One region of the Bradyrhizobium sp. STM 3566 genome, then DNA from elsewhere that is predicted to be linked to it. Evidence: riboswitches for the same ligand, from Rfam matches in the RefSeq annotation. Region 1 holds a riboswitch; each other region holds the start of a gene.
What was found. Region 1 has a riboswitch for glycine ahead of P6U27_RS31220 (D-amino acid dehydrogenase). Riboswitches for the same ligand answer to the same signal wherever they lie in the genome.

Region 1 (7,364 bases):
GCGATGTTGTAGCTAATACTGTTCAGCGCGACCGCAGCTGGGAGTGCTTCCGCCGGCACTTGCTCGCTAACTGAGGATTGCCAGGCAGGGTCCATCAGAGCCACACCGCTGCCGATTACAAAACACAGGACCAGCAACGAGTCTGGCGTGACCATCCCTAGCCAGGTAAGTGCCGTCAGCGCGGTCGCACCAACTAGCGACATGCTGAGCGCGACAAGCATCACGATCCGCCGGTCATACATATCCGCAATTGCTCCTGCGGGCATCGAAATCAGCATAACCGGTAACAAAAACGCTGTCTGCACAAGCGCAACTTTGTCCGCCGACGTTGTCATCTGAGTCATCGCCCACGCTGCGCCGACGCTCCGGATCAGGGCGCCCAGGTTCGTAAGGAGACTCGCAAGCCAGATACGCCGAAAGGTGATATGGCGGAAGGGCGCTGTTATACCTTCAGTGCTAATTGTGCGAGGCTTGAGACGAGTCATCTAGCTTGCTGCCTTACCCCGGATGGCTCGACAAATGAGAAGACGGTAGTGGCAAACGGGAGGCGTCATTCGACTTGCGCTGCTTAGATGTAAGAGAAACCTCAAAATAGTCAGCTTCACGCCAAGGGTTCCGCCTCGACTATCCCGATCCTGACGAGTAAACCGTAGTCACTCCCTGCGAGATGCCGCCGAAGGCCAGGTGCCACTCAACTCAGCCAGAGGTCTTATCCTTTCGGCGCCTTGTATTGACTCCAAAAGTTGATTTCTTCGTGACAGGCGCCGCCGAGCGAGGCGCGGCGCCTTGGCGCGCCACTGAAGCGGAGCCGATCTTCTTAGATCTGACCAAAGGTCAGCAGCGATGAACGCATATAGGTGAGGCCATACTCTAAAGTGGTTTGAATATTTCATCACGCGTAGCCACATAGAGCACAAAATCGAAGGAAACTCTCAGCGTTTTACCCGCACTACGCGACGAAAAAGGGCGCTAGCGAGGTGCGCTGCCCAACCGACGTCTCTCGTCGGTAAGTGTTTGCGGGTTCATCGGATCGGGTCATTCAGCTCGCTCGCGCCACGAAGCGCCCCCCAATGAGCGGTCGGCGTTGATAGCCGAGAGGAGTCGCCACTCAGTCGAAGTTGCACGCCAATGCGCGAAGACCTGCGCTCGTTTCGCAACCGGTGCCGCGACACCTTACCGGACTTGCTTTGGTAGGTGAGCCGGGTCTGGTGGCGAGACACTCTTTCAATCCTCGGACGGAGCCTCAATTGGAATTGCAAATCCGACTTTTACCCGGTCCATGACCACCATGGTCTTGAAGCCCTTGATATCGGGGTTCTCACGGAAAAATCGCCGCGTGAACTCCTCATAGTCATCCATGGTGCGTGCAGTTATGTAGAGGACAAAGTCAGCATCGCCTGTAACGTAAAACCCATTGACGACTTCAACGGATGATTTGATCGCCTTTTTGAATCTATCGATTATGTCGGAGCGCTCCCGCTCCAATGTCACCAGCACAAGCATCTGAATAGGTCTTCCGACCGCCTTGGCCGAAACGATCGAAACGTCCGCCTCGATGATGCCGTCCGAGCGAAGCCTCTTCAGCCTGCGTTGACAGGCGGTAGCGGAAAGCCCGGCTAGTTCGCCAATCGTCTCGGATGTGAGACGGTTGTTCTTTTGCACGATCTCCAGGATGTGAGCGTCGATTCGGTCGTATCGCATAACAGGCTCCGGGGGCAGCGAGGAGATTCTGCGAAGGATCGGTTCTTCCGCAGAAAAACATCTCGTATTAAGCAAATCTCGTCGAAAAAAATCGCCGTCACATAAGTATCGTCGATCTAACAACAAATACAAGAAATATGCTGCATGGATTGCAAACTGTCCTTCGAAACGCCGCTCGTCCCGTGACGCAGACTTTTCTAAGATGAGCGTCAGCTGCGCGCGCAGCAGTTGCCGTCGCTCCGTAGTGGTTGGGAGTCGACGAGACTTGAGCTTGGCTATGCATCTCGGTGTTTCGGAAGGAGGTGTCGTTGGATCGGTTTGACCTGCCACTGAGTATTTCCTCCAGAAGGAGTTAGAGTCCGGCCCGAGGAAGGACGGACAGATGAAGCGAGCAAGGTTCACGGAAGAGCAGATTATCGCGATATTGAAGGAGCATGAGGCGGGAGCGAAGACGGCTGACCTGGCTCGCAAGCATGGGATCTCCGAAGCGACGATCTACAATTGGAAAGCCAAATTCGGCGGCATGGACGTTTCCGAGGCGAAGCGGCTGAGGGCCTTGGAAGAGGAGAACGCGAAGTTGAAGAAGCTTTTGGCCGAGCAGATGCTCGACGCCGCCGCCCTCCGCGAGCTGCTTTCAAAAAAATGGTAGGGCCCGCCGCCAAGCGCGCTGCGATCGCGCATCTGCAGGCCGTCATGAGCCTGTCGGAACGGCGGGCCTGCTCGATTGTGGGGGCGGATCGGAAGATGATCCGCTATCGCTCCAACCGCCCGCCGGACGCAGTTCTGCGTGGCCGATTGCGCGATCTCGCCAACGAGCGGCGGCGTTTCGGCTATCGCCGGCTATTCGTCTTGCTGCGGCGGGAGGGCGAACCGTCGGGGATCAACCGGATCTACCGGCTTTATCGCGAAGAAGGGCTCACCGTCCGCAAGCGACGAGCCCGCCGCAAGGCCGTGGGGACCCGGGCTCCGATCCTGGTGGAGGCTAAGCCCAATGCCCGCTGGTCGCTGGACTTCGTTCGCGACCAGTTCGCCAACGGCCGGCGCTTCCGCATCCTCAACATCGTCGACGACGTCACCAAGGAATGCCTAGGCGCCATTCCAGAGACGTCGATCTCGGGACGGCGCGTGGCCCGCGAACTGACGGCAATCGTCGAGCGACGCGGAAAGCCAGGAATGATCGTGTCCGACCATGGCACCGAGTTCACCTGCAACGCCATGCTCGCCTGGAGCAAGGACACAGCCATCGCTTGGCACTTTATCGCGCCGGGAAAGCCGATGCAGAACGGCTTTTATCGAGAGTTTTAATGGTCGGATGCGCGATGAACTGCTCAATGAGACCCTATTCTTCGATCTCGACGACGCCCGCGCCAAGATCGCGGGTTCGGTCGCCGACTACAATATCCGTCGGCCTCACTCGTCGCTGAAATACCTCACCCCCGCGGCCTATGCCGCCCACCTCACCGCAACGGACGATCGGCTGCGCAACCCCGACCAGCTCCGCCGATCGTCCGTTGCTCCACCCGCGCCACTTGGCGTACAAACCACCGAGACTCTAACCGCCGCTGGATGAAAGTTCAGTGGCAGCTCAGGTTGGTTTTACGCTTGGGTGAGCGGCGCGAACGGCTTTGGCGCCTGATTCGGGCCGCGCAAAGCTACGTCCTGCCCTAATGCAAACGGCACTTCACGGTGTGTACCGCGTGCGCCTTGCTAAGAAACGACGTCGCTCATGCAGCCCCATCTGGTCGGTGTCCATTCGGGACGGTCGCAACAACTGCGTCATACGAAGGCTTTGGAAACAGCGTGCCAAGTGGTCCGCAGGATCTTACCTGTACAATGAATTGCCGGAACCAAGTCGCCCTGACTGACGGGCGCATCATCCTTCGAAGGCGACTGCAAATCCCGCTTCCGCGCTATCACAAGCGACATGCTCCTGCCGCGATATCGGCGGGAGCATGAACCAGGACCCATTCAACAGGATCAGGACACGGATGCGCTCAGCCGAGTATTGCTGCGGTCTGTCGCAATGACATCAGCGATCATTTCAGCTGTGACAGCGGATAATGTCCAGCCGAGATGGCCATGGCCGGTGTTGTAGAAAACATTCGGGCGTTTGCTTCGGCCAACCCTCGGCATCATGCTAGGTGTCATAGGACGCAAGCCCGCCCATGGCACCACTTGAGCGGTAGACACATCCGGAAACGATCGCTCTACCCACCGTATCAGAGGCTTAATTCGGTCCCAGCGGATGTCGCGGTTTTCGCCATTAAACTCGGCGGTCCCCGCGACCCGGAAGCGATCTTCTCCTAACCGGCTGGTCACGATCTTGGTGGCCTCATCAAGCAGGCTGACACGGGGCGCAGCCTTTTGGCTCGTTTCGTCTCTCAGCTCTACCGTGATGGAGTAGCCCTTGACGGGATAAATGTTTATGTTGTCCCCCAGCATTGAACCAATGCGGCGGCTGCCGACCCCCGCGCAAACCACTGCGCGTTCGGCCTTGAGTTCTTCCTTTAGCGAACCTCGTTTCCAGTGTACGACCACGCCGTCTCGATCGGACCGCATGCCGCAGATCTCGGCACCAAAGACGAAGCGTACGCCCCCTCGCTCGCAAGCCGCAGCGAGGCCGCGCGTAAACTTGTGAATGTCGCCGGTTGAGTCAGACGGGGTAAAGAATCCGCCATAATACTGATCGCGCAGAGCTGGCTCTATTGTAAGCATTTCAGAGGGCGTCACGGGACGGCGATCCAATCCGCCCTTGAGCAGCAACTGATTCACGCGAGAGGCCGCATCGAAGTCGAGCTTGCTCGAGTAAACGTGCAAAATTCCTCGCCGCTCCAAGTCGAAATCGATGCTCTCCCGATCGGCTAGCTCAAAAAGATGCTTGCGAGCAGCTATCGCGAGTTTCGTCGTTTCGATCGTGTTGTGGCGGTAGTTTCGAATCTGGCCTACGAACTCTGCCAGCCAAGTATACTTGTGAAAACTGGGGCTTGGGTTCAGCAACAATGGTGCGTCTTTGCGCAGCATCCACCTCAAGCCTTTAACGATTGTTGCGATGCTATTCCACACCTCGGCATTGCTCGCCGACAATTGGCCGCCGTTCGCAAACGAAGTGTCCATCGCCGGATAGCGCTGGCGATCCAAGACTGTAACCGAATAGCCGCGGCGGGCCAGGGCATAGGCAGTTGTAACTCCGGTGATACCGGATCCTATAATGACGATCGTACTCATCGTGTGCTCCAGGACAGGATTCAACGAACGGTGAATGGCTTCGCCATGTCTCCGTCCCCAAATCTGTCCCTGCACCTGAGAGCTTTGTCCGCAATCCTCGTGGATCACGGTCCCCTTCGGTGGGTGCTGACCAGCACCTCTCTCCAGATCGTCCTCGGTGTACGGTCCTGGGCCTGAGAGTTTCCTTGGGGAGTTGCTCCGTCGGCGGTGATACGCCTTTGCAGGCTTATCGCGCTCTCCCGCACACCATCATCAGACACGATAATACTCTCAGACGTACTCGCTACCTGTCAAGCCGTGATGAATCGTCGGACCCAAAAAGTGGACGCGTAAGCGACAACTCGATTTTTGCCCTAGCTCGAACAACTCGGTGTTTGCCCCAGCTCCCTACCAAGATTAGCAGGTGGTCTGTTGCCTGGTACTATGCTGATCTCGCTTTTTGATGATTGCATTCGCCGGACATCCCAGTGGTTTCGCCCATTGGTTTTCAGCGCGCTATCGGCGGCAAGCGCAGAAATACTGCGGGATCCCCAAAAGAACGCACAATGTTTGCGTGGCGACGCTCTAATAAATAAGCGGTGGTGTAGGACCCTACGAAGCTGTGCCTGGCATGCATCTCTTTCAAAGTCGAGCCAAAATGGAGGACTGCGCGCCTGAGGCGGTCGCTCTGCTCGATGAGAGGCTCTTCACATCGCTTGCGTCGACGTCTCTGGCTTGTGGCGGCAGGATTCGCTGCTCTCGTTCGCCGCGCAGGCAGGTTAAGTTCGCTGATGGTCCGGCGATCCGCTGCCGCGATCTTCAATTTGCGCGAGTTCCGCTCGCTGCTCCGTCAAACAGGCTCGCCCGTAACAGAACTCAGTGCGCGAGGGGCGCGGTTGTGACGCTATTCGGGCTTGAGTTAATCTCCTCCCGCCCGCCCACTCTCGTCGCCGTGCAAGCGCGGATTTCGGTTCAGGGAGCATCGTGTTTTCCGAGAAAGTCGAAAAGACGGCGCCAATTTGAAGATAGACGTCCTGTGCTCTCGATCGGCTTTGAACTGGGCGGAGGGTCTCGATGAGACATGGCGTCTTTGTCTTCTGCGTCGATCGGGAAAAAGACCCCGTCGCGGGGCACGTGCTGGATGCTCTCAAGGCCGAATGCGCTCTCGTTCCAACGAGTTTCGAAGTCGATGGGCACTCCGTCCTCGAAATCGCTGGCCTGCATGACGCCAGAATTTCGATCGTGGCCACGAACGAGGTCGTAAGTAACGACTATGCGCGCTACGCGCCAATCTTGAATGAACGCTTCGGTGATGCCAACGTTATTGGTATCGTGAATTGGCACGAGGGTGCCAACGCGCCAAACGCGATCTTCTCGGTTCAAACGACTGGCGATCTGGGCACGGGAACCTTTAGCGCGGTCGACCCCCGGATTACGCGGGGGCTTCTTCTAGCGATCGAAACCGAGCGGGTCACTTCCGGTCTTGACTCCTTTCGGACTTACCTGGAAGCGACTCATTGGTCGGGCGTCAAGGCTGGTGATACCGGGACCCGTCTCGCTGACCTGCGACCGTCGGCTGTCGATATCGAGATCGGTAGCTCGCCCGAAGATTGGGCAAATCCTGTTGCGGCTCGAGTGCTGGCGCGATCGCTACTGCGAATTTTCGATCGTGTTGAGGAACCGGTACACTCCGTGCTCTGCATCGGAGGCGTTCACTTCGAGCCAAGCTTCACGAATGCGGTATTGCAGTCGCGCGATCGACCCCCGATCGCGGCTAGTCACATCCTACCAAACCACTGGCTCGTGTCGCATGGCTATGACCAGGAAAGTCGTTTGATCGACCTGCGAGCTTGCGTGCATTCCATTGTAGGTGGGATCCAAAGCATCGTGTACCACGACAAGCTAAAGGCGCCTTTTAAGGGAGTTGCTCGCCTGATCGCAGAGGAGCTCGGTGTTCCGATGCTTTCGCATAAAAAACTGCGCGCGGCTCTTGCGAAGGATATTGTAGAATGAGCGCGCGAAGGCGGCCATCTGCTGTCGAACCGGCATCAAAATTGTTGGTCGTCCTGCGATTGACGTGTTTCTCTGGAGAAGAGCGATGAACGGTATGGGGATTGGTTCGATTAGGACCATTCAGTATGATCCGTTTCCCCGGATCGAATACGAGGGCCGCGTCGAGCGCGCGCGGCGTTTGATGAAAGAGCATGCCATTGACGCGCTTCTGGCGACGTCCGAACACAATTTGCGGTATTTCATTGGTGAGCCTAGCACGACCCCGCAGCAGACGACCCGGCCACGATTTCTTCTCATTCTTTCGTCAGCTGACCCCGTTGCCATCGTCCCAGAGGGAATCGACCAGTTTTATAAAGAAACGACCTGGGTAAAAGATTGCCGGAGCTGGCCTAGCCCAAATCCGAAAGATGAGGGTGTGTCCGCCCTTGCACGAGCGGTGTGTGAAT
Region 2 (7,364 bases), 3.8 Mb from region 1:
GCACGGCAATTCCGGCGATCATTGGCTCGATGATTCCTGTCGTGGTTCGCTCGACGGTTTCGGCACGCGCGATATCGGTTTCTTCGAGCTGTGCGCCAAGTTCGATTCAATTGAAATATGGGTCGATTCTCGCCCTAACGATCAGCTGGTGCTGGTCTGGTTGCTGGACCTACTTCGCCCGTACAAAGAAATCACGACGAAGCTGAGCCTAGTGCACACGGACGATCATGTTGCGCACTATGCTCCAGAATCCGTCGCAAAGTGGAAGCTGCCGGCCTTCGAGGTGACCGAGACCCATTTGGTGACGGCAAGCCGCGCCTGGCAAGCCTATCGGGCTGAAACGCCAAAGCCCTGTTTCGATCTTCTGATGACGGATCTGACGATCCTGCCGAGACTTCGGCCGGCACTCATCGCGTTGCTTGAAGAGCTTCCGGACAGTGTGACGGGCCTAGGTGCGAGCGAAATGGATATCCTGGACTTCGTGAACGATGGGCACACGGACCCAAGGCGTGTCACCGAGGCGTGGTGGATGCGCGATGTGTTCGACGAAAACGACGCGCGCGATGCCTTGCTGGAACTGGGGGCGTATTCGGCGCCGCCGGTCTTGTTAGGCGATCCGGCGTTCGACAATGAGGATCGTTACTTCGGCAGGAGCGAGTGGAAGGTCACGCTGACTGAACTCGGGCGCTCCATCTTTGCGCGCGAGGACGATATGTGGCGCCACAACCGAATCTATCGCTGGTGGGGCGGGACGGAGCTCACCAACGAAAAGCTCTGGCGATGGGATCGCGAAAGCCGATTGTTGATTGCGCCCTAGCGGCGCATTCGATGCCGTAGGGTAGGCAAAGGCGCACTTGCGCCGTGCCCACCATCGTCTAACGCGGCGAAAGGTGGTGGGCACGCTTGCGCTTTGCCCACCCTACGAGACCGCCGTCGCGTCCTACTCCGCAGCTTCCGCGTAGTCGCTCACCGGCGGGCAGGAGCACACCAGGTTACGATCGCCGTAGACGTTGTCGACGCGGCCCACGGGGCACCAATATTTGTCGGTGCGCGAGATGCCGTCCGGGAAGCAGCCTTCGCTGCGGGTATAGGCACGCTTCCAATCGTCGTCGGCGATGTCGTGCACGGTGTGCGGGGCGTGGCGCAAGGGCGAAGCCTCGATTTTGAAGCGGCCGGCCTCGACCTCGGCGATTTCTTTCCGGATCGCGATCATGGCATCGCAGAAGCGGTCGAGCTCGGCCTTCGATTCCGATTCGGTCGGCTCGATCATCAGCGTGCCCGGCACCGGGAAGCTCATGGTCGGGGCATGGAAGCCGTGATCGATCAGGCGCTTTGCGATGTCGTCCACCGTAACACCAGACGTCGTCTTCAGCGGACGCGGATCCACGATGCACTCATGCGCGACGCGGCCCCTCGCATTCTTGTAGAGCACCGGGAAATGCGGTTCGAGGCGCGCTGCGATGTAATTGGCGTTGAGGATCGCGATCTCGGTGGCGCGTTTCAGGCCTTCGCCGCCCATCATCAGGATGTAGATGTAGGAGATGGTGAGGATCGAGGCCGAGCCGACCGGAGCGGCCGAGACCGGGCCGACCGGTGCGGCGCCGTTCGTTGCCGGGTGGCCGGGCAGGAACGGGGCGAGATGCGCCTTGACGCCGATCGGGCCCATGCCGGGGCCGCCGCCGCCATGCGGGATGCAGAAGGTCTTGTGCAAATTGAGATGGCTGACGTCGGCGCCGTAATCGCCGGGCCGCGACAAGCCGACCTGCGCATTGAGGTTGGCGCCATCGAGATATACCTGGCCGCCATGGCCGTGCACGATGTCGCAGATCTCGCTTATATGCTCCTCGAACACGCCATGCGTCGAGGGATAGGTGATCATCACAGCGGCGAGATCGTTGGAATGCTTCTCCGCCTTGGCGCGGAGATCATTGACGTCGACGTCACCGTTCTTCTCGCAGGCGACCACCACCACCTCCATGCCGACCATCGCGGCCGAGGCGGGATTGGTGCCGTGGGCGGAGGAGGGGATCAGGCAGATCTTGCGGTGGCTTTCCCCGCGCGCCGCGTGATAGGCGCGGATCGCGAGCAGGCCGGCATATTCGCCCTGCGCGCCCGAGTTCGGCTGCAGCGAGATCGCGTCGTAGCCGGTGATGTCGCACAGCCATTTTTCCAGCCGCGCGAACAGCGCGTGATAGCCGGCCGCCTGCTCGCGCGGGACGAACGGATGCAGGCTGCCGAATTCCGGCCAGGTCAGCGGCATCATCTCGGTGGTCGCGTTCAGCTTCATGGTGCAGGATCCGAGCGGGATCATGGCGCGGTCGAGCGCGAGGTCGCGGTCACTGAGCTTGCGCATGTAGCGCAGCATCTCGGTCTCCGAGCGATGCGCGTGGAAGACGGGATGGGTGAGGAACGCGGTCGTGCGCTTCAAGCCGTCCGGCAGCGCCTCGCGCGTCGCTGCATCGATCTCGGCATAGGCGAGCGTGCCGCCGAAAGCGCGCCAGACTGCTTCCACGGTCGCGGGCGTCGTGGTCTCGTCGAGGGCGATGCGCAAGGTGCCATGGCCGAGGCCGAGATTGATCTTCTCGGCGGTCGCGCGCGCGATGATCTCGTCGCGCTTGCCGCCGGCATCGACCATCACCGTATCGAAGAAGCTGTCGGATTGCGGCGCGAAGCCGAGCTTGCGCAGGCCGGCCGCGAGCACGGCGGTGCGGCGATGCACGTTGCGGGCGATCTGCATCAAGCCTTCGGGGCCGTGATAGACCGCATACATCGAAGCGATGACGGCCAGCAGCACCTGCGCGGTGCAGATGTTGGAGGTCGCCTTCTCGCGGCGGATGTGCTGCTCGCGGGTCTGCAGCGCGAGACGATAGGCAGGTGCCCCGCGCGAATCCACGGAGAGGCCGACGATACGGCCGGGCAGCGAGCGCTTCAGCGCATCGCGCACCGCCATATATGCCGCGTGCGGCCCGCCATAACCCATCGGCACGCCAAAGCGCTGGGCAGAGCCGATCGCGATGTCGGCACCGAGCTCGCCGGGCGAGGCGAGCAGCGTCAGTGCCAGCAGGTCGGCGGCAACGATCGCGAGCGCGCCCCTGGCCTTCAACGACGCGATCGCGGGCCTGAGGTCGCGCAACGCGCCGGAAGAACCCGGATATTGCAGCAGCGCGCCGAGCACGTCTGATTTGTCGAGATCGGTGAGGGGATCACCGACCACCAGATTCCAGCCGAGCGGCTCGGCGCGGGTGCGCATCACCGCCAGCGTCTGCGGATGCACGTCCTTGTCGACGAAGAAAGCTTTTGCCTTCACCTGCGAGTGCCGCTCAGCGAGCGCCATCGCCTCGGCCGCCGCGGTCGCTTCATCGAGCAGCGAGGCGTTGGCGACGTCGAGCCCGGTGAGGTCGCAGATCATGGTCTGGAAGTTGAACAGCGCCTCCAGCCGGCCCTGGCTGATCTCGGGCTGGTAGGGCGTATAGGCCGTGTACCAGGCCGGGTTCTCCAGGATGTTGCGCTGGATCACCGCAGGCAGGATGGTGCCGGAATAGCCCTGGCCGATCAGCGAGGTGAAGACCTGGTTCTGGGCTGCGAGCTCGGCCATATGCGCGATCGCCTCGGTTTCGCTGAGCGGCTTGCCGAGATCGAGCGGCGATGCCTGCCGGATCGAGGCCGGCAGCGTCTCCGCCATCAGCGCATCGACGCTCTTGGCGCCGACCGTTTCGAGCATTGCGGTGACATCGCGCACTGAGGGGCCGATGTGGCGGCGAACGAAACTGGCGGCGGTGTCGCCATTGGATTTGCGGTGCGCGGTCATCATGGGTCCTCGCTAGGAGTTGCTGTCATGCCCCGCCAAGGCGGGGCATCCAGTAAACGCAGGCGTTTCGGCTAGGGCCGATGGGCCGCGGCGTACTGGATCACCCGCCTTCGCGGGTGATGACACTGAGAATGAGGTTAGAGTTCTCGTCATCTCACGCCGTATGCGCCTTGTAGGCGGCTTCATCCATGAGGCCGCCGAGCTCGCTTTTGTCGGCGATCCTGATCTTGAAGAACCAGGCCGCGCCTTGCGCGTCCGAGTTCACCAGCGCCGGTTCGGCGGCCAGCGCCTCGTTGGTCTCGAGCACTTCGCCGGTAACAGGTGCGTAGACGTCGGAGGCGGCCTTGACCGATTCCACGACGGCGGCGGCTTCGGCCTTCTTCAGCGCGCGGCCGACCTTGGGCAGTTCGACGAACACGACGTCGCCGAGCTGCTGCTGCGCGTAATCGGTGATGCCGACCGTGGCGGTATCGCCGTCGATGGCGAGCCATTCGTGGTCGGAGGTGTACAGCGTCGTGGTCATTGTCTCGTCCTCAGCGTTTGTAGGTGTTTTTCACGAAAGGCATGGCGGCGACTGCGAGCGGCAGTCGCTGACCGCGCACCTCGGCGAAGAGTTTTGTGCCGAGCGCGGCGAGGCTCGCAGGCACGTAGCCCATCGCGACCGGCGCGCTCAGGCTCGGGCCGAAACCGCCCGAGGTGACTTGTCCGATGGGCTCGCCGCCCGCAGCGTCGGCAAAAAGTAGCGCGCCCTCGCGCACCGGCGCGCGGCCCAGGGCGAGCAGTCCGACGCGGCGGCGGGGCGCGCCGCCATCGAAATGGGCGAGGATCTTCTCTGCGCCGGGAAAACCGCCGGCGCGCGTCCCGCCGCTGCGGCGGCTCTTCTGTACCGACCATTCCAGCGCGGCTTCGACCGGCGTGGTCGCGGTGTCGATGTCGTGGCCGTACAGGCAGAGCCCGGCTTCCAGCCGCAGGCTGTCGCGGGCGCCCAGGCCGATCGGCAGCACGTCCGGATTATCCAGCAGCATCTTGGCGAGGCGTTCGGCATCGGCGGCGGGAACCGAGATCTCAAAACCGTCCTCGCCGGTGTAGCCGGAACGCGAGACGAAGCACTTGATGCCGGCAACCTCATGCGGACCGGCGTCCATGAACTTCATCGCCGGGGCCTCTGCACAGAATTTCGCCAGCACCGTTTCCGCCTTCGGGCCCTGCAGCGCGATCAGCGCGCGGCCTTCCAGCGAATCGATGATGCAGTCGCCAGAGAGATTCGCGCGCAGATGCGCCTCGTCCTCAGCCTTGCAGGCGGCGTTGACGACCAGGAACAGGTGATCGCCGAAATTGGCGACCATGAGGTCGTCGAGAATGCCGCCATCGTCATTGGTGAACTGGGCATAGCGCTGCCGCCCCGCGGCGATCGCCACGATATCCTGCGGCACCAGCCGCTCCAGCGCGCGGGCGGCGTCCTCGATCCTCCCGGATTTCGGCCGGAGCGCGATCTGGCCCATATGGGAGACGTCGAACAGGCCGGCGGAGGCCCGGGTATGAAGGTGCTCCTTCAGGACGCCCGCGGGGTACTGCACGGGCATGTCATAGCCCGCGAACGGCACCATCTTGCCGCCCAGGGACACATGGAGGCTGTGGAGGGGTGTACGTTTCAGGGAGTCTTGGTTATTCGCTAGCATCTAAGGGGCCCTCGGCGGTTCCCGGGGAGGATTCCCCGATGGACACCGGTCGAAGCCCCATCTGTCGCTGTGCCTGAGAGTATTATCCCGTCGGCGGACGCAGTCCGGGTCTTATGCCCGTCGGCGCCTCTTTCCAGATGCTGTCAAAGCCACGCGGTCCTTTTGCCTGAGAGTTTCCGGGGCGGTTGCTCCTTCGGCGCCGGCACCAGTGCCGGTCTCTCCCGACGTGGCCGTACGATACAGATGGGTAGAGACCACAGGCCGGCCAAGCCTGTCAACGCGACTTCTGTGCCTTTCAACGGGATTGCGCGCCTGCGGCAACCCTCTGATCTCCTTGCACAGTTTCTGGACAGCGAAGCTGGCCTTGTCTAAAAGCGCTTTGGCCCGCAGATATCAGCCTTAATTTCCGGTTTGGACGGCGGCAGCGGGCCCAAGCATACCCGATTGGATGAACATGAGCGGCGTCAACGAGATCAGGTCGACCTTTCTGAACTTCTTTGCCGAGAACGGCCACGAGGTCGTGCCGTCCTCGCCACTCGTGCCGCGCAACGACCCGACCTTGATGTTCACCAATGCCGGCATGGTGCAGTTCAAGAACGTCTTCACCGGCGTCGAGAAGCGCCCCTATCAGCGCGCCACCACCTCGCAGAAATGCGTGCGCGCCGGCGGCAAGCACAACGACCTCGACAATGTCGGCTACACCGCGCGCCATCTCACCTTCTTCGAGATGCTCGGCAATTTCTCGTTCGGCGACTATTTCAAGGAGCGCGCGATCGAGCTCGCCTGGAAGCTGATCACCTCCGAGTTCGGGCTGAAGAAGGACAAGCTGCTCGTCACGGTCTATCACACCGACGATGAGGCGGCGGGCCTGTGGAAGAAGATCGCGGGCTTCGCCGACGACCGCATCATCCGTATCCCGACTTCGGACAATTTCTGGGCGATGGGCGACACCGGGCCGTGCGGCCCTTGCTCGGAGATCTTCATCGACCGCGGCGAGCACATCTGGGGCGGGCCTCCGGGCTCGCCGGAGGAGGACGGCGATCGCTTCCTCGAATTCTGGAATCTCGTGTTCATGCAATACGAGCAGGTGACGAAGGAGGAGCGCGTGGATCTGCCGCGTCCCTCGATCGACACCGGCATGGGCCTGGAGCGCATGGCCTGCATCCTCCAGGGCGTCGAGAGCGTGTTCGAGACCGACCTGTTCCGTAACCTGATCGACGCGACCGCGTCCGCGCTGGGCAGCGGACCGACCGAGCAGAATGCGGCCTCGTTCCGCGTCATCGCCGACCACTTGCGCTCCTCGGCCTTCCTCGTCTCCGACGGCGTGCTGCCTTCGAACGAGGGCCGCGGCTACGTGCTGCGCCGGATCATGCGGCGGGCGATGCGCCATGCGCAGCTGCTGGGTGCGAAAGAGCCCTTGATGCACCGGCTGGTCTGGGCGCTGGTGCGCGAGATGGGCCAGGCTTACCCCGAGCTGATGCGCGCGGAGAAGCTGATCGAGGAAACGCTGCGGCTGGAAGAGACGCGCTTCCGCAAGACGCTGTCGCGCGGCTTGGCCATCCTCGATGAGAAGAGCGCAGGTCTGAAAAAGGGCGACATGTTCGACGGCGACGTCGCCTTCACGCTGTACGACACCTATGGCTTCCCGCTCGATCTGACGCAGGACGCGCTGAAGTCGCGCGGCATCGGCGTCGACCAGGCTTCGTTCAACGACGCCATGGAGCGCCAGAAGGCCAAGGCGCGCGAGTCCTGGAAGGGGTCTGGTGAAGCGGCTTCCGAGGCAATCTGGTTCCCGCTGCGTGAGAAGCTCGGCGCCACCGAATTTCTGGGCTACGAGACCGAGAGCGCCGAGGGCGTCGTCTCCGCCCTGGTCAAGG
Region 3 (7,364 bases), 3.7 Mb from region 1:
GCATCACCGCCGTGAGGGTCTTGCCGGCCGCCAGCACTGGCGAAGCCAGCGCGGTCGAAAGCGCGACGACCGTCAGCGCAAGTTTGGAGGCGAATGCGCGAGGCCCCCGGCGCGTGAAGTGGAACATAGAGGGTTCTCCTGACGTGAAACTGTTCAAAGGCAGGTTATTGGTTGAGCATGCGGTTCGTTCGTTGAGCGAACTAACCTCATGCAATGCCTTTATCTTTTCGAGACTTGCAGACAGTGTTGAGCGCGTCAATCCGGTTTCGTCGCAAGCCCTCGCGGCGCGCGCACGGGCTCCACAAAGATCAGTTTAGCTCTACAACGCTCTCCGCTGTCCTGCCCCGCGCCGATGCAATGCGCGTTCCATCTTCGCAGCTTGAGAGACATTGAGATGAATCCAGCCAATCTTCCCCTCGATTCCGAGGCCATGCTCGAGGGCCTGCGCACCTGGGTGGAATGCGAGAGTCCGACCTGGGACGCGGGTGCCGTTAACCGCATGCTCGATATCGCAGCGCGGGATATGGCGATCATGGGTGCGACCATCGAGCGCATCGCCGGCCGCCAGGGCTTTGGCGGCGTCATCCGCGCGCGCTTTCCCCATCCGAAGCAGGGCGAGCCGGGAATCCTGATCGCCGGACACATGGATACCGTTCACCCCATCGGCACCATCGAGAAGCTGAAATGGCGGCGCGAGGGCAACAAATGCTACGGCCCCGGCATCTACGACATGAAGGGCGGCAACTATCTCTCGCTGGAAGCAATCCGCCAGCTGGCGCGCGCCTCGTTCACGACGCCGCTGCCGATCACCGTGCTGTTCACGCCGGATGAGGAAGTCGGCACGCCCTCCACGCGCGACATCATCGAGGCCGAAGCCGCACGCAACAAATACGTGCTGGTGCCGGAGCCCGGCCGCGCCGACAACGGCGTCACCACCGGACGTTACGCCATCGCACGCTTCAATCTCGAAGCGACGGGACGGCCGAGCCACGCCGGCGCGACGCTGTCGTCGGGACGTTCGGCGATCCGCGAGATGGCGCGGCAGATCCTCGCGATCGACGCGATGACGACGGAGGATTGCACCTTCTCGGTCGGCGTTGTCCACGGCGGACAATGGGTCAATTGCGTTGCCACGACAGCCACCGGCGAAGCGCTGTCGATGGCCAAGCGTCAGGCCGATCTCGACCGCGGCGTCGAGCGGATGCTGGCGCTGTCGGGCACCAACAACGACGTCACGTTCAAGGTGACCCGCGGCGTGACGCGGCCGGTCTGGGAGCCGGATGCCGGCACCATGGCGCTGTACGAAAAGGCGCGCATCGCCAAATCCCTCGGCGCGGAATTACCGCATGCAAGCTCCGGCGGCGGCTCCGACGGCAACTTCACCGGCGCGATGGGAATCCCAACGCTCGACGGCCTCGGCGTCCGCGGCGGCAACGGCCACACGCTCGAGGAGTTCATCGAGGTCGATAGCCTGGTCGAGCGGGGACGCTTGATGGCGGGATTGCTGGCGACGTTGGAGTAACGGCGCAGCGACGACGCAGGCTTCGCACTGCACAATGCATTGGCAATCGGGGTCGAAATTTAGCCTTGTCCAAAAATGAGGCGTATCGTACTGCTCGGCTTGTGCACGCGACGATGCGGGAGAGATCGCAACGAAGGCATGCTGCTTTCGTTACGGCGCCGACGGAGCAACCGCCCCGGAAACTCTCAGGCAAAAGGACTGTATCGACAGGACGATCTGGAGAGAGACGGCACGATTTGATCATCGTGACGTCCACCGAAGGGGATAGTCCGAGGCTGACCTTCCGAGGTCCGCGCCGGATCAAGCTCTCAGGTAACCGTGACAGATGGGGCGCCGCCAACGGCTTTCGAGCCGGCGGTCAGCCATCTCTAACTCACGGGAGCCCCGACTTCATCATGACTCATATCGCCATCATCGGCGCCGGCATCACCGGCGTAACGACCGCCTATGCCCTGCTGGAACGCGGTTACAAGGTGACGGTGCTCGACAAGCACCGCTATGCCGCAATGGAAACCTCGTTTGCGAACGGCGGACAGCTCTCCGCCAGCAATGCCGAGGTGTGGAACTCTACCGCGACGATCCTGAAGGGCCTGCGCTGGATGTTCCGGCGCGATGCGCCGCTGCTGATGAATCCGCGGCCGAACTGGCACAAATATTCGTGGATGAGCGAGTTCGTCGCCAATATCGGCAACTACCGCGCCAACACCATCGAGACCACGCGGCTGGCGATCGAAGCGCGCAGGCATCTGTTCGACATTGCTGCGCGCGAAGGCATCGACTTCGATCTCGAGCGCCGCGGCATCCTCCACATCTATCGTGACAAGGCCGGCTTTGAATCCGGTCTGCGCGTCAATGCGCTACTGCAGGAAGGTGGCCTCGACCGCCGCCCGGTGACGCCGGAGGAAATCCGCGCGATCGAGCCGACACTGCGGAAGGACTATTATGGCGGCTTCTTCACGCCGTCGGATGCGACCGGCGATATCCACAAGTTCACCCGCGGGCTGGCGGAAGCCTGCAAGCGGCGTGGTGCGACCTTCATTCATGAGGCCAACATCGATTCGATCGCACGGACCGGCAGCGGCTTTGTCATCGGCTGGGCCGATCTCGCGACGAGCGATGCTGACGCGTTTCAACGCGGCATGCTGAAGGCGGACGGCGTCGTGGTCTGCGCGGGCGTTGCGAGCCGTCATTTCGCCGCCCTGCTCGACGAGCGCGTCAACGTCTATCCGGTGAAAGGCTACTCGATCACCGTGCAGCTCGACACCGCCGAGAGCCGCAACGCCACCCCGACCGTGAGCCTGCTCGACGAGGCCGCCAAGATCGTCACCAGCCGGCTCGGGGCCGATCGCTTTCGCGTCGCCGGCACCGCCGAGTTCAACGATTTCAATCGCGACATCCGCGCCGACCGCGTGCAGCCGCTGATCGACTGGGTGCGCAGCAACTTCCCCGCCGTCGAAACGTCGCGCGTCGTGCCCTGGGCCGGGCTGCGCCCGATGATGCCGAACATGATGCCGGTGGTGCGCGCGGGACGGATACCGGGCGTGTTCTTCAACACCGGCCATGGCCATCTCGGCTGGACTCTGTCGGCGGCGACGGCGCAGATGATTGCCCAGACCATCGACGGCTGGCGCGGGCTCAATGCGACGCCGACCGTGCCTTCACTTAGGGGTGAGCATGAACTGCGACATGCATCCTGAGTGGCCGATGCCGGGGACATGCCGGCCTCTTGCTACAGGGCAGCCCTTGGCACACAATTTGCCCCAAGAGGATGGCGTCTCCGGGCAGCCTTTTCAGTCCAAGTGATAGGCATGATAGACACGACAGAATTCCCGGGTGCCTCGAGGCGCCACAAGTTCCGCAGCCGGAGATAGGTGCATGCTGGGTTATCTTATTCGCCGCGTTCTGGCCGCGGTGCCCGTGATGGGCGTCGTCGCTCTGTTCGTGTTCCTGCTGCTGCGGCTGACGCCCGGCGATCCCGCCGCGATCCTCGCCGGCGACAACGCGACGCCGGAACGGCTCGAGCGCATCCGCGCCTCGCTCGGCCTCAACGAGCCGCTGATCGTGCAGTTCATCACCTGGGTGAGCAAGCTGCTGCACGGCGACCTCGGAACCTCGCTGATCTCCAACCTGCCGGTGATGAAGATGATCGGCCAGCGCGTCGAGCCGTCGATCTCGATCGCGCTGTCGACCATCGTCCTCGCCGTGATCGTCGCAGTGCCGCTGGGCGTGATCGCGGCGTGGAAGCACGGCACCTGGATCGACCGTTTCGTGATGGGCCTGTCGGTCCTGGGCTTCTCGGTCCCGGTGTTCGTGGTCGGATATGTCCTGATCGAGATCTTCGCGATCGATTTGCGCTGGGTGCCGGTGCAGGGCTTCCGCAGCATCTCGAACGGCTTCGGGCCGTTCTTCGAGCGTATCATCCTGCCGACCTGCGCATTGTCCTTCATCTACATCGCGTTGATCGCGCGCATGACGCGCGCGGCGATGCTCGACGTGCTCGGCGAGGATTACGTGCGAACGGCGCGTGCGAAAGGCATCAACGAGGTTGCCGTGATGATGCGGCATGCGCTGCGCAACGCCGCCGTGCCGGTGATCACCGTGATCGGCACCGGCTTTGCGCTGCTGATCTCCGGTGTCGTCGTCACCGAGAGCGTGTTCAACATCCCCGGCATCGGCCGCCTCACCGTCGATGCGGTGCTGGCGCGCGACTATCCGGTGATCCAGGCGATGATCCTGCTGACGTCGCTGATCTATGTCGTCGTCAATCTCCTCATCGACGTCGCCTACACCCTGCTCGATCCCCGGATCCGGTACTGAGGCAAGGATAAGAACACACATGTCGGTCGATACCCTTCCCCAGTCGTCCATTCCGATCACGTCGCCACTGCGGCCGCGCTTCGGATTCCTCACCTCGACGCCGATCATCGCCACGGCGACGGTCCTGCTCGCCCTGATCGTGGTGGTCTCGATCGTCGCCCCGCTGATCGCGCCGCATGATCCGATCCAGCTCGCGCCGTCGCAGCGATTGAAGCCGTCCTCGGCGCAATTCCTGCTCGGCACCGACGCTTACGGACGCGACCTGTTGTCGCGCGTGATCTATGGCGGCCGCATCTCGCTTCTGATCGGCATCGGTTCGGCGATCCTGTCGATCGCCATCGGGCTCGCGATCGGCCTCGTCTCCGGCTTCTTCAAGCTGATCGATTCCGTCCTGATGCGCGTGATGGACGGCCTGATGGCGATGCCGAGCATCCTGCTCGCGATCGCCGTGGTCTCGCTCTCCGGCGCCAGCCTCTGGACCGTGCTGATCGCGATCACCATTCCCGAGATCCCGCGCGTGGCGCGCCTGGTCCGCTCCGTCGTGCTGTCGGCGCGCGAGGAGCCTTACGTCGAGGCCGCGATCTCGGTCGGCTCGAGCCTGCCGAAGATCATGTGGCGGCATCTGATGCCGAACACGATCGCTCCGCTGATCGTCCAGGGCACCTATGTCTGCGCAAGCGCGATCCTCACCGAGGCGATCCTCTCCTTCCTCGGCGCCGGCATCTCGCCGGAGACGCCGACCTGGGGCAACATCATGGCCGAGGGTCGCCAGTACTTCCAGATCAAGCCGTCGCTGATCTTCTGGCCGGGCCTCTTGCTCTCGATCGCCATCCTCAGCATCAACCTGATCGGCGACGCCGCACGTGACGCCCTCGATCCCCGCATGAAGCAGCGGGAGGGCAAGTGATTTGTTTCCCCGGCCCATCCCCTTGTTCCGTCATTGCGAGCGAAGCGAAGCAATCCAGTCTGCCTCCGCGGAAGGATTCTGGATTGCTTCGTCGCCAGCGCAGAATTGCTCTGCAATCTTGTCGCGGGCTCCTCGCAATGACGACGGAGTGACCTGATGACCAAACTCGTTCTCGACATCAACAATCTCGTCGTCTCCGTCGGCAAGAAGCCGAAGGGCGCCAACATCATCGATGGCATCTCGATCCAGGTGCGCGAGCGCGAGACGCTGTGTCTCGTCGGCGAAAGCGGCTCGGGCAAGTCGGTGACCTCGCTCACCACGATGGGCCTGCTGCCGAAGGGGACGCTGGTTCCCACCGGCGGCAGCATCAAGCTGGTCGGCGAAGAGGTGCTCACCGCGACCGACCGCCGCCTGCGCCAGCTCCGCGCCACACAGATGGCCATGATCTTCCAGGAGCCGATGACCGCGCTCAATCCGGTGGTGCCGGTCGGCCGCCAGATCGACGAGGTGCTGCGCGCCCATACCGATCTCGATGCCAAAGCGCGCAAGAAGCGCATCCTCGACATGATGGAGCAGGTTCGCCTGCCCCAGGTCGAGCGCATCTTCGCCTCCTATCCGCACCGCCTCTCCGGCGGCCAGCGCCAGCGCATCATGATCGCGATGGCGCTGGTGCTGGAGCCGAAGCTCCTCATTGCCGACGAGCCGACCACCGCGCTCGACGTCACCACGCAGAAGCAGATCCTGACCCTGATCCGCGACCTCCAGCGCGATCACGGCACCGCCGTGCTGTTCATCACCCACGACATGGGCGTGGTCGCCGAGATCGCCGACCGCGTCGCGGTGATGCGGCAAGGCCGCCTCGTGGAGACCGGCCCGCTCGAGACCGTGCTGCGCAACCCGACCATGGAGTATACCCGCAACCTGCTGGCTTCAGTGCCGAGCCTGGTGCCGCGACAACCGCGCGAGGAGACCCGCGAGCCGATCGTGCTGGAAGCCAACGAGCTCAGCAAGATCTACAAGGAGCGCGCCTTCTTCGGCAAAGGCCGCGAGGTCGTCGCCGCCGACAAGGTCACGCTGACCTTGCGCAAGGGCCGCACCCTCGGCATCGTCGGCGAAAGCGGCTCGGGCAAGTCGACGGTCGCGCGCTGCATCGTCCGCCTGATCGATCCGACCTCGGGCGGCGTGCGCCTTGCCGGCCGCGAGATCGCCGACATCTCGCGCCGCCTGCTGCAGCCGCACCGGCAGAAGATCCAGATCGTGTTCCAGGATCCCTACCGCTCGCTCAATCCTCGCGTCACCGTCGGAGAGAGCATCGCGGAAGGCCCGATCAATTACGGCGTGGCGCACCCTGACGCGATGAAGCGGGCGCGAGAGCTGCTCGAGCTCGTCGGCCTGCCAGCCGATGCGGTGTCGCGTTACCCGCACCAGTTCTCCGGCGGCCAGCGCCAGCGCATTGCGATCGCCCGGGCGCTTGCGCTCGATCCGGATGTGCTGGTCGCGGACGAAGCGGTCTCCGCGCTCGACGTCTCGGTACAGGCGCAGGTGCTGGAACTGCTCGACGAGATCCAGAAGCGGCTCGGCATCGCCATCCTGTTCATCACCCACGATCTGCGCGTCGCCGCGCAGATCTGCGACGAGGTGGTGGTGATGCAGCACGGCCGCGTCGTCGAGCAGGGTCCGGCCGCCGAAGTGCTGACGCATCCGAAGGAGGCCTACACCAAGGCGCTGCTGGATGCGGCGCCTGGGCGTAACTGGGACTTCGCCAATTTCCGGCCGGTGGCGGAAGGCGTGGGGGCTACGGCGTAGCTCTCTCCCCTCGTCATTGCGAGCGTAGCGAAGCAATCCAGAATCCCTCCTTGGAAAGACTCTGGATTGCTCACATGGGGATTTGGTGTGTCAAGGCGGTTTGTTCAGCTCTTTGTTCGATTGCAGGCCAGCTCTTCGTCCCGACCGTGGAGCACGTAGGATGGCGCGCGCAGATCGAGTCAAGGTCGGCCCGTAGGGCCGTCGCGAAGCGACTTGGCCTTGACTCGAGCGAGCACGCCATCAGGCTTTGGCAGTCGGGGCAGCGGGCGGATAACTCCTTTTCGTCAGGCGATCCAAGGGTCGAGCCGGTTT

Region 2: linked by a shared signal. The riboswitch ahead of gcvT (glycine cleavage system aminomethyltransferase GcvT) and the one ahead of P6U27_RS31220 (D-amino acid dehydrogenase) in region 1 are both predicted to bind glycine.
Region 3: linked by a shared signal. The riboswitch ahead of P6U27_RS13580 (D-amino acid dehydrogenase) and the one ahead of P6U27_RS31220 (D-amino acid dehydrogenase) in region 1 are both predicted to bind glycine.

What each region holds. Positions count from the first base shown of each region.
Region 1 covers NZ_CP120692.1:6,553,068-6,560,431, reverse strand. The annotation lists gene P6U27_RS31235 (MFS transporter) at 1-485, opposite strand, end outside; gene P6U27_RS31230 (Lrp/AsnC family transcriptional regulator) at 1,225-1,701, opposite strand; partial or broken gene P6U27_RS31225 (IS3 family transposase) at 2,084-3,271, shown strand; gene P6U27_RS31220 (D-amino acid dehydrogenase) at 3,679-4,926, opposite strand; glycine riboswitch at 4,988-5,075, opposite strand; glycine riboswitch at 5,079-5,178, opposite strand; gene P6U27_RS31215 (D-aminoacyl-tRNA deacylase) at 5,980-6,918, shown strand; gene P6U27_RS31210 (M24 family metallopeptidase) at 7,004-7,364, shown strand, end outside.
Region 2 covers NZ_CP120692.1:2,718,930-2,726,293, forward strand. The annotation lists gene P6U27_RS12860 (hypothetical protein) at 1-817, shown strand, start outside; gene gcvP (aminomethyl-transferring glycine dehydrogenase) at 941-3,808, opposite strand; gene gcvH (glycine cleavage system protein GcvH) at 3,963-4,331, opposite strand; gene gcvT (glycine cleavage system aminomethyltransferase GcvT) at 4,342-5,487, opposite strand; glycine riboswitch at 5,633-5,721, opposite strand; gene alaS (alanine--tRNA ligase) at 5,942-7,364, shown strand, end outside.
Region 3 covers NZ_CP120692.1:2,862,815-2,870,178, reverse strand. The annotation lists gene P6U27_RS13590 (ABC transporter substrate-binding protein) at 1-127, opposite strand, end outside; gene P6U27_RS13585 (M20/M25/M40 family metallo-hydrolase) at 395-1,522, shown strand; glycine riboswitch at 1,629-1,733, shown strand; glycine riboswitch at 1,737-1,849, shown strand; gene P6U27_RS13580 (D-amino acid dehydrogenase) at 1,918-3,219, shown strand; gene P6U27_RS13575 (ABC transporter permease) at 3,398-4,339, shown strand; gene P6U27_RS13570 (ABC transporter permease) at 4,359-5,246, shown strand; gene P6U27_RS13565 (ABC transporter ATP-binding protein) at 5,403-7,052, shown strand.